Regions from separate parts of the Cohnella abietis genome, predicted to be linked through region 1. Evidence: predicted binding sites of a transcription regulator. Region 1 holds the regulator's gene; the other holds the start of a gene.
The links. Region 1 encodes Rex, which represses fermentation and respiration genes when NADH is low (regulators of the CRP and FNR family bind a similar motif). Its sites were predicted from a motif close to TTGTGAAATATTTCACAA; they were not measured.
Positions count from the first base shown of each region.

Region 2: a site for Rex is predicted at 2,824-2,841, ahead of adhE (bifunctional acetaldehyde-CoA/alcohol dehydrogenase). Genes of this name have one in related genera too.

Region 1 covers NZ_AP019400.1:3,042,349-3,047,361, forward strand. Annotated here, with positions in the region: gene dinG (ATP-dependent DNA helicase DinG) at 1-2,277, shown strand, start outside; gene KCTCHS21_RS13015 (redox-sensing transcriptional repressor Rex) at 2,274-2,930, shown strand; gene KCTCHS21_RS13020 (amidohydrolase) at 2,927-4,231, shown strand; gene KCTCHS21_RS13025 (cell wall elongation regulator TseB-like domain-containing protein) at 4,228-4,761, shown strand.
Region 2 covers NZ_AP019400.1:3,989,368-3,994,380, reverse strand. Annotated here, with positions in the region: gene KCTCHS21_RS17365 (hypothetical protein) at 123-452, shown strand; gene KCTCHS21_RS17360 (hypothetical protein) at 575-1,252, shown strand; gene KCTCHS21_RS17355 (hypothetical protein) at 1,321-1,884, shown strand; gene adhE (bifunctional acetaldehyde-CoA/alcohol dehydrogenase) at 3,093-5,013, shown strand, end outside.

The DNA of each region.
Region 1 (5,013 bases):
TTCATTCAAGAGGAAGGGGTTCATCACTTCCGTCAATTCGCGATGAATGTGGGCGACTGGAGCGAGGATGCACTTACAAATCGGAGCGAAGATACAACGGATGCATCTAAGCTGTTGAAGGATATGTCATTCGACGAATATCTAGCTATCGTTCAGAATAATCTCAAGCAGCTGTTTCCCGGATATGAATCAAGGGAAGGTCAGGAGATTATGTTCCAGGAGGTTGTTGGAGCATTAGAGCAGGACTCTCATTTATTGGTGGAAGCGGGAACAGGAACGGGGAAATCACTAGGCTATTTGTTGCCTTCACTATATTATGGGTTAAAGGAAGACAAAAAAGTCGTAGTCACTACTCATACAATTCAGCTTCAGGAGCAGCTTCGTGAACGAGATTTGCCTTTGCTTCAGCAGGTTCTTCCTATGCCTTTTCGCGCAGCGGTATTCAAGGGTCGTAGTAACTACTTATGCTTGAGGAAATTTGAGAGCCGTCAGCAAATTCCAGAGCATGCACTAGGTCGCGAGGATGCCATTACTCGAGGGGGAATGACGGTATGGCTTGGAGAAACGGAAAGAGGGGAATCTGAAGAGCTCAATATCGGTACTCGGAACAAGGAGGAATGGGATGCAGTATCCAGTGATGCAGCATCTTGTCTGAATCGTGCCTGTCCTTGGTTCCGTCGCTGCTTCTATCATCGAGCACGGAACGAAGCCGGTAAAGCAGATCTTATTATTACGAATCATGCTCTGGTGTTCACTGACATACGCGCTGAGCATCGGCTTTTACCCGCATATGATAGACTGATTGTAGATGAAGCGCATCATCTGGAAGAGGTTGCAAGCCATCATCTCGGACAGAAAACAGGGCATTCAACGCTAGCTATTCCTCTTCAACGTATCTGGAAAGATGCACGTACTGGTTTATTGCCTCAGTTAATTAGCACTGTTTCATCATTAGGAACGGGCAATTCATCGGCTTGGACAGAAAAGCTAGAGGTAATCGTGCCCAAAATTCATGAAATACGTGATGCATGGGAGCGATGGATGGATGCTTTGTTTAATTTGCTCGCTAGTCAGGCCTCTACAGATGAAACAGGCAATTATACCTATAGGCTGAAGCCATCGGAGCTGCCTTCACAGTGGGAGAGCTTGTCCGTAGATGGGAACAATGTGATCCAGCTACTTTCCGATTTTATCCGGCCTCTAGAGAAATTAACGATTGAAATTCGGGAAGATGCGGATGAGCTTAGCTTGCAAGGGATGCTAACCGACCTAAGCGGAGTGCTGAAAGACTTGGCCAATGTGCGAGCAGATACACAATCTTTTGTCTCGCTTGGCAAGCCTGAGTTCGTTTATTGGGTAGAGGGGCATTCTCAGTATCGCGGGAGATCGGTATGGATATATGGAGTGCCAGCGGATGTAAGCGTGCTCCTTAAAGAAGGTGTATTCGATCGCAAAGCAAGCGTCATTATGACATCAGCTACACTTACGATTGATAAGTCTTTCCGTTACGTCACTGAGCAGCTTGGGCTAGATGCGGCTGAGAAGGATGGGAGATTAAAGACGGCATTACTTCCATCCCCTTTCAAATATCGCGAGCAGGCGTTAGTTCTTATCCCTAGAGATTTTCCTGCGATTAAAGGACGCGATGGAGAAACAACCTTCATCAATGCGTTAGTCGATTCGCTTCAGGAAATGGCCCGAACAGTGGGAGGGCGTATGCTTGTGCTCTTTACCTCCCATCGTATGCTTAAAACCGTGTATGGGCCTCTGAAGGAGCGACTAGAGTCAAGCGGGATTCAAGTGTTAGGACAAGGAATGGACAGTGGCAGCCGTAGCCGCTTGACACAGCAATTCATTAAGCAGCCAGCATCGGTGTTGCTAGGAACGAGTAGCTTCTGGGAAGGAATTGATTTGCCAGGAGATGCGCTGACTTGTCTTGCAATTGTCCGCTTGCCCTTCCAGCCTCCGAACCACCCGGTCGCAGAAGCCAAATCAGAGAAGCTCCAAGCTGAGAATAAAAATCCTTTCATGAAGCTATCACTTCCTCAGGCAGTTATACGCTTTAAGCAAGGCTTTGGCCGACTAGTAAGAACGGCTTCTGATAAAGGCATCGTCATATTATATGATACAAGAGTAATAGAAACGAATTACGGTAAATATTTCTTGTATTCCTTACCTGGTCCCAAGATGGAACATTTGCCGACAGCGGCGATGGCTGCCCGTGTAAGCTCATGGCTTAATCCGATTGTCGATGGTGAAGAGGGAGAGTTGTCATGAAACCGAACAAAATATCCGAGGCAGTCGTAAGACGACTTCCTGTCTATCTAAGATTTCTTAACGAGCTGAGTGCTAGTCGCATCCAGACAGTATCCTCGCAGGATTTGGGGGAGAAGCTTGATCTAAATCCTGCACAAATACGTAAGGACTTAGCCTACTTTGGAGAGTTCGGACGCAAAGGCGTTGGCTACAATGTCGATTATTTAATAGAAAAGATTCGCCAAATTCTTAAGCTAGACAAAATGATGCATGTTGCTTTGGTGGGGACAGGTAATTTGGGTCGTGCATTGTGCAACTATAATATGTACATTAAAGATAATATGAAAATTGTATCTGTTTTTGATGCTGATGAGAGCAAGAAGGGAACACTTATCAATCAATTAACCGTGCAGCCTATGCAGGAGCTATCGGCTGCAGTTAAACAACATGATATATCAGTTGGCATCATAACGGTTCCTTCTGCAGAGGCTCAGAATGTAGCCGATCAATTCGTGGCAGCGGGTATCCGAGGGATACTGAACTTCGCTCCAGTCGTTCTGAAGTCAATTCCTGGAGTGAGAATTCACCATGCTGATTTTACTGCAGAGCTACTTAGCTTGGCTTATTATATGGATCATATTAATGGTTCTTTGAATGGAGAGGAAAGCCAATGACGCGCTTACTTATTAATAATGGTACATTCGTAACAATGGATGCACAGCTGCCCCAATTCGAGGGTTGGATGGCAATAGAGGGCGATCTTATTGCTGGTCTTGGAGAAGGAAGCGCTCCTGAGCAAGAGAAATCTCGTGCTACTGAGATTATGGACGGCAAGGGACTACTGTTCATGCCTGGGCTTGTTAATACGCACGGCCATGCTGCAATGTCTTTGCTTCGCGGACTTGCGGACGATCTTGCTTTACAGGATTGGCTGCAAAATCATATGTGGCCAACAGAAGCTAAATTTACGGGTGACGACGTATATTGGGGTTCAGCTCTTGCTGCGGCGGAAATGATCAAAAGTGGTACCACCACATTTGTAGATATGTATGACCATATGCAACGTGTCGGCGAGGTGGTCGAGCAATCGGGTATGCGGGCTAGCTTAACCCGTGGTGTAATTGGCTTATGTCCTGAGGACGTCCAGAAGGCAAAGCTAGCGGACGCTATTCAGTTCGCCAAGGACTGGCATGGCGCAGCTGACGGACGTATTAGCGTTATGATCTCACCTCATGCTCCTTACACATGTCCACCCGACTATATTGTCAAATTCGTAGAAGCAGCGCATGAGCTTAATTTGCCAATGCACACTCATATGTCCGAAACGATAGCTGAGGTTGAGCAGAATGTTAGAGACTATGGCTACCGTCCGGTTGAGCATTTGGACCGTTTAGGTATGTTTAGTCGTCCTACTCTAGTTGCTCACGCCGTTCATCTAAATGATGAGGAAATTGCGTTGCTAGCGGAACGTAATGTTGCTGTCTCCCATAACCCGGTAAGCAACTTGAAGCTTGCAAGCGGGATCGCGCGAGTGCCTGATTTAATGAAGGCAGGAGTGACTGTATCACTCGGTACGGACAGTGCAGCTAGTAACAACAATCTGGATCTGTTCCAAGAAATATCTATGGCTGCTTTGCTGCACAAAGGCGTCAGTGGGGATCCGACAGTTGTTCCAGCGGCTGAGGCATTACGGATGGGAACCGTATACGGGGCTCGTTCCATTGGTTTAGAAGGAATCGTGGGCCAGCTTAAGGTGGGGCTCAAGGCAGATTTCATTGCTCTTTCCATCAGCAAGCCGCATTTTGTTCCACACACAGATTATGTTTCACATTTGGCTTATGCAGCTAGAGGGTCGGACGTAAGTCATGTGTGGGTCAATGGCAAACAATTGTTGAAAAATGGTCAGCTACTCACTCTCGATGAAGAGAAGATTCTCGCTGAAGCGGAACGTTGTTTCCAGAGGCTTCGGGGATGAATCTGAGCCGCAGTGAGGGTAAACGGAGATTACCGTCTCTTTCGCTTAGAAGATGGCTAGTCATATTGGCTGGTTTTGTTGTTTTTGTTATCGTTACCTTCGTTCTGTACGTTCGTTCCGCGGATACTGATCATCGTAATGCCGAGAACAACGCCATACGAATCGCCAAAGAGCAAGCAGGGCTAGTCGAAGTCTCCAATGCGGTAATTCACACTTGGGATGAGACGGTATGGGTTGTAAATGGAAAAGATGCTGAGGAGCAGGAATGGATGGTATGGGAGCGCGAGGCTGAGACCATTAAAGAAAAGGTCAGCGACAACATGTCTGAGCAGCAGATGATTGCAAAGTTCTCGCAGGAGCACAATGGATTAATGCCGATTCGCATCATTCCGGGTTGGTTTCAGAACGGGCCTGTGTGGGAAATTCGTTACTGGAATGAGGCAGAGCAGAACAATCAGCGGCATCAATCGATTGATTTTTACTCCTTCAAAACAGGATCAAAGCTTAAAACCTATGTTCTCTCGAGTTAGTAAGCAAAACATAAACATTCCGCTGCATTAAGCTAAATAGACATAATAACGGCTGGCCCATAAGTGATGAACTTATGGGCTGCTTTTTTATATCGAATGGAAAGTATGAGCCGTTTGACGTTAGTCCTCCAAATTTAACTTACTGAGTGAACTACACATATGTGTTGGCAGACAGGTATGTGTAGTTCACTCAGTAAGTCCGGAAAGCAGCAGGGCTCGTAAAAATAGAAGAATCTTGATAGACCGCTTATA
Region 2 (5,013 bases), 950 kb from region 1:
TAATTGGTAACTCAGTTGTACAGACTTCTCGGTGGCGAAGGTAGAAGGGATGGCATTTGAAGAAAACACCTTTCATTCAAAACACTCTTGCTGAAATGATGCTTTAATTAAGGGAGAAACGAATGACAATAAACAAAAAGAGCACCAGAAGAATATCGGTTAGAAATGACAATTATATATGGACTGTTTCTCCAGGAAGCGGATATATCGTCATGATAGCCGAACATGAAATCATTAGAGGGATGCACCTTGAAGTTTATGTTATTTCTGATATCGACAGCGCTTGGGTAAACTTCCCTAATACAGAACATCTGAATATGAAAATTATAAGACCTAGAGATGTTGAATACTTTATTTGTCAGGCGCTCGATCAAGGGTGGACCCCACAAGTAAAAGGAACGCCTGTTGTTTTTGATTTTGATGGTATGATTTTGAAGAGAAGATTGCGCTAACGAGGAATGATTGCACAACACCAAAAGGCTACCGATAATCGGTAGCCTTTTGAACGGGCAGGTTATTTAAGCTGGATATCGAATTTATAGTTTATTATCCAACAACTTTGGAGGAATCATTGATGGAGTGGTCACAATGGCTGCAAGGCGGTCCTTTCCTTGAAGTTAGTTTTTTGATGGAAATTAAAGAAGAGAGAAAGAAAACTATTCAAGATATTATTACTAAGTTATCTAAAATCACATATAAAATAGAAATTGTTGACAAAAATATTGATGAAATTTTTGATTTTTTCGAAAGAGGTTACCCTTATGATGAAGGAGACCCAAAATCATTTTACTTACACTCTTTACAATTAAGATTATTTGTTTGTTTAACAAGGAAACGAAAGGTGACATTACAAATAGAGAAGGCTTCTTCTAATGCGCTAATGGTAAATTTCTGGTTTTTTGGCTCTGTGTTTGATGCCCCAGAATGGGACCAAATTGGAATAAAAGAGGATGAAATTAAGGACTTTACAGATTTTCTAAATGAGTTATTTTTAGCTTATGAGTATAAAGTTGGTGGAATTGCAATTGAAAAAGATGTTCTTGACTTATTTAACTCTAACGAAACATTCCCTAACGAAAATTATCGTTACGAGAACGTGTCTCCTGACCATTTTCTTAAAGAACCATCACATTTTATAGATATTATATGGAATGAAAAATATAAAAAATTAAGTCATATTCCTTTTAGTCATAAAAGGCTTGATAAGGAAGGGATCCTTATTAAAACTGGATGTTTTAATGGGGAACGATAGTGCAACGACAACAAACTCTCGAATATCGGAAGGGCAGAGGCGAAATAGGATAAGGGAGGATAGATATAATGGGTTCCTCGTATCAATATGTAGAACCCTTTATGTTAACTGATTTTGTTAAATTTAGTCCGATAATCTCAGAAAATAAAGGCTATGTTTATCAGAGTCTCATTATCCTTATTATGAAAGGGTGTATCAAGATGAGGAATGTAATAATTTTATGTTTTTTAATCATTTTGATGATGGGATGTCAAAGCAAGGAAAATAAGCCTTACGTAAAGGAAGTGTCGTCCGAATTATTTACACTTCGAGTAAAGATAGAACAAATAGAAAAATCACAAATCAGAGTTTCTTCAGAATTGGTGTATAAAGGCGATAAATCCATTAAGTTTGTTCATTCAGACCCACTAGTGGGTGCAGCTCTTGGAGATGGTATTACTCGTCCAGATATCATATATAGTTTTGTAGGAACTTCGGGGACATTAGAGAAAAATCAAGTTTATAGTGATGGTAAGGAGAGGGTTTTTGAAATTGGGTCCAAAGATAAAATTCTTTACACTCAGGCATTTTTCACAAGTAATGATGAAAAGAAAGTAATTGATTTAGAAATTAATTTAGATGAAATTAGTTGAAGCTACGTCATATAATTATTTAATCAGCAGGTCTGTTACTGTAGAAAACATGTTTCTCTTGTTGTTTGATGACGGTGCTCCGCGAAACCGCGCGGGGGGACGGTTCTCACTACAATTCGCCTACCAATTACACAGCCTCGCTTGCGGCATCTCACAATCCACTACAATTCGTCTACCGATTACAAACTCGCTTACGACCCTCACGCATCCCACTATAATCCATATACCGCTTACGCCATATCGCATCCTGCAACATTCCGCCAACCGATTACGATCTCGCCTGCGGCTTAGAGCATGCAAGAGGGCAATGTGTGTCCGAGCTAACGAACCGAATTGTGTTTATTACTGATAAATTGACTACTTATTTATTCTTACGAACTCCAGTGGCGCTATTGAGGAAAATATACGAGGAAAGGCGCTACTTTATTGGATTTAAGATGTGTGGAATTCGTTAAAATAAAAAACCATTAGATTTTGATCAAATAAGAGTTGCTGAGTTCGTAAGCCGTAGTCCCGCAAGCCATAAGCCATGCAAGCCAAGTAGAAGTCCCGCAAGCCAAGCAGAAGTCACGCAAGCCATAGTCTCGCAATTATAAGTCACGCAATCCATTTCTGAAGAATCTCCGACATAAACGTTGAAAGCCGCGAAGGACGGCGTTCAACGTTTATGCTTGTACCCAAAAATATTATTAATATGGTTAAATAAATCCCAATTTAAAGCTTATTCCTCCGAACTAATAATACTTTTGCCACATAGCAAGACAAGGACAACCCCAAGGATCATGAGGAGAAACAAAAAAGTGAAGTAGAACATGTTGAGCGCCTCCCTCTCTGGTTAGTTGGGAATCGCGAATCCCCATTACCTCCAATGTAAGGCCACCTCATCAATATGTAACCATCCAATCCACCTGAAAAATGCTCATCCAATCGGCTGTTATTTTGTGATATTTTTCACAGTAAATTTCCAGCTGCGGCGTTATGCTTAACTCAACAAACAAGAGATGGAGTGATTACATGATGAAGTCACATGTCCCTAATGAGAGTAATATTCCACCAGGAGCCGGCATAAACCAATTGATGCTCGAATCGTCCATCATCCGGACTGAAGTGAGCCAAGCTTAAACGCAATTAGAAACGATTGGGGAGGAAGAACGGCTAATCGACGAGATTGAAGATTGTGTTTCATATAAAAAAGGAGGCTTATCCCTATGGCAGCAAAAGAACAAGAGCAACAAAAATTTGTTACCGCGCAAAATGAAGTGAACGGTCTTGCAGAGCGAGCTAGGAAAGCACAGGATGCTTATCTCAAGCTGGACCAAGAGAGCGTAGATCATATCGTTAAGCAAATGGCTTTAGCTGGTCTGGATCAACATATGTCACTAGCTAAGCTGGCTGTGGAGGAAACAGGAAGAGGCGTGTACGAGGACAAAATTACGAAAAACCTGTTTGCGACGGAGTACATCTATCACAGTATAAAGAACGAGAAAACGGTTGGTGTTATAGAAGACAATGCCTACGAGAGCTATCAGATGGTCGCCGAGCCTGTCGGTATTATTGCGGGAATTACTCCCGTCACCAATCCAACATCTACGACGATGTTCAAGGCATTGATTGCTGCCAAGACACGAAATCCGATTATCTTTGCTTTCCATCCATCCGCTCAACGCTCCAGCCTAGCAGCGGCAAAGACATTACAAGAGGCAGCAGTAGCAGCAGGAGCACCGGAAAATTGTATTCAGTGGGTCGAGAATCCATCCGTGGAAGCTACTCAATTGCTTATGAACCACAAAGATGTGGCACTAGTGCTTGCAACAGGCGGCTCCGCAATGGTTAAGGCTGCTTACAGCACCGGTAAACCAGCGCTAGGAGTTGGCCCAGGTAACGTTCCATGCTTCATAGAGCGCACAGCAGATCTGGATCAGGCTGTAACGGACCTCATTCTATCTAAAACATTCGACAATGGCATGATTTGCGCATCTGAGCAGGCTGTTATCCTGGAAGAACCGATCTATGATGCGGTGAAGAAGCTGCTCATTCATCACGGCTGTTATTTCTTGACCAAGGAGGAAACCGAGAAGGTATCAGGACTCGTTATTAATCCAGAAAAATGCGCTGTTAACGCGGTTATCGTTGGTCAATCAGCCGACCAAATCGCAGCCATGGCTGGTATCTCGGTTCCGAAGGGTACGAAAATTCTCATAGCAGAGCTTGCAGGCGTAGGCGAGAAATATCCGCTGTCGGCCGAGAAGCTAAGTCCAGTTCTGGCTTGCTATAAGGTTAAGAATGCAGAGCAAGGCATCGAACGTGCAGCACAAGTCGTTGCATATGGCGGCATGGGTCACTCCTCTGTCATTCATTCCAACGATCAGGCGATTATTGCCGCATTTTCCGCACGGTTGCAAACAGGACGTATTATCGTCAACGCACCTTCCACGCATGGGGCGATAGGGGACATTTATAATACTAATCTTCCTTCACTCACGCTAGGCTGCGGCTCTTACGGACATAATTCTACGACATCAAATGTTACTGCGGTGAACCTGATTAATATAAAGCGGGTAGCTTACAGAACACTAAATATGCAATGGTTCAAGGTTCCACCGAAAATTTACTTCGAACGGGGCTCCACTCAGTATCTTGAGAAAATGCCCGATATTAGCCGGGTGATGATCGTTACAGATGCTGCTATGGTGAAGCTTGGGTACGCTGAGAAGGTAGAGTACTATCTTCGCAAACGGAAATCTGCTGTCGCTATTGAGATTTTCTCTGATGTGGAGCCGGACCCTTCGACAGATACAGTGGAGCGCGGAACTCGTATTATGGCTCAGTTTAAGCCGGACTGTATTATCGCGCTAGGTGGGGGGTCTCCGATGGATGCCGCTAAAGCAATGTGGCTGTTCTATGAATATCCGGAGACGAGCTTCGACTCTCTGAAAATGAAGTTTCTCGACATCCGCAAGCGGATTTACAAATATCCGCGACTAGGTCAGAAGGCGAAATTTGTTGCTATTCCGACTACATCTGGCACGGGCTCGGAAGTGACGTCTTTCGCCGTTATTACCGACAAGAACAAGGGTAATACAAAGTATCCCCTTGCGGATTACGAGCTGACGCCAGACGTTGCCATCA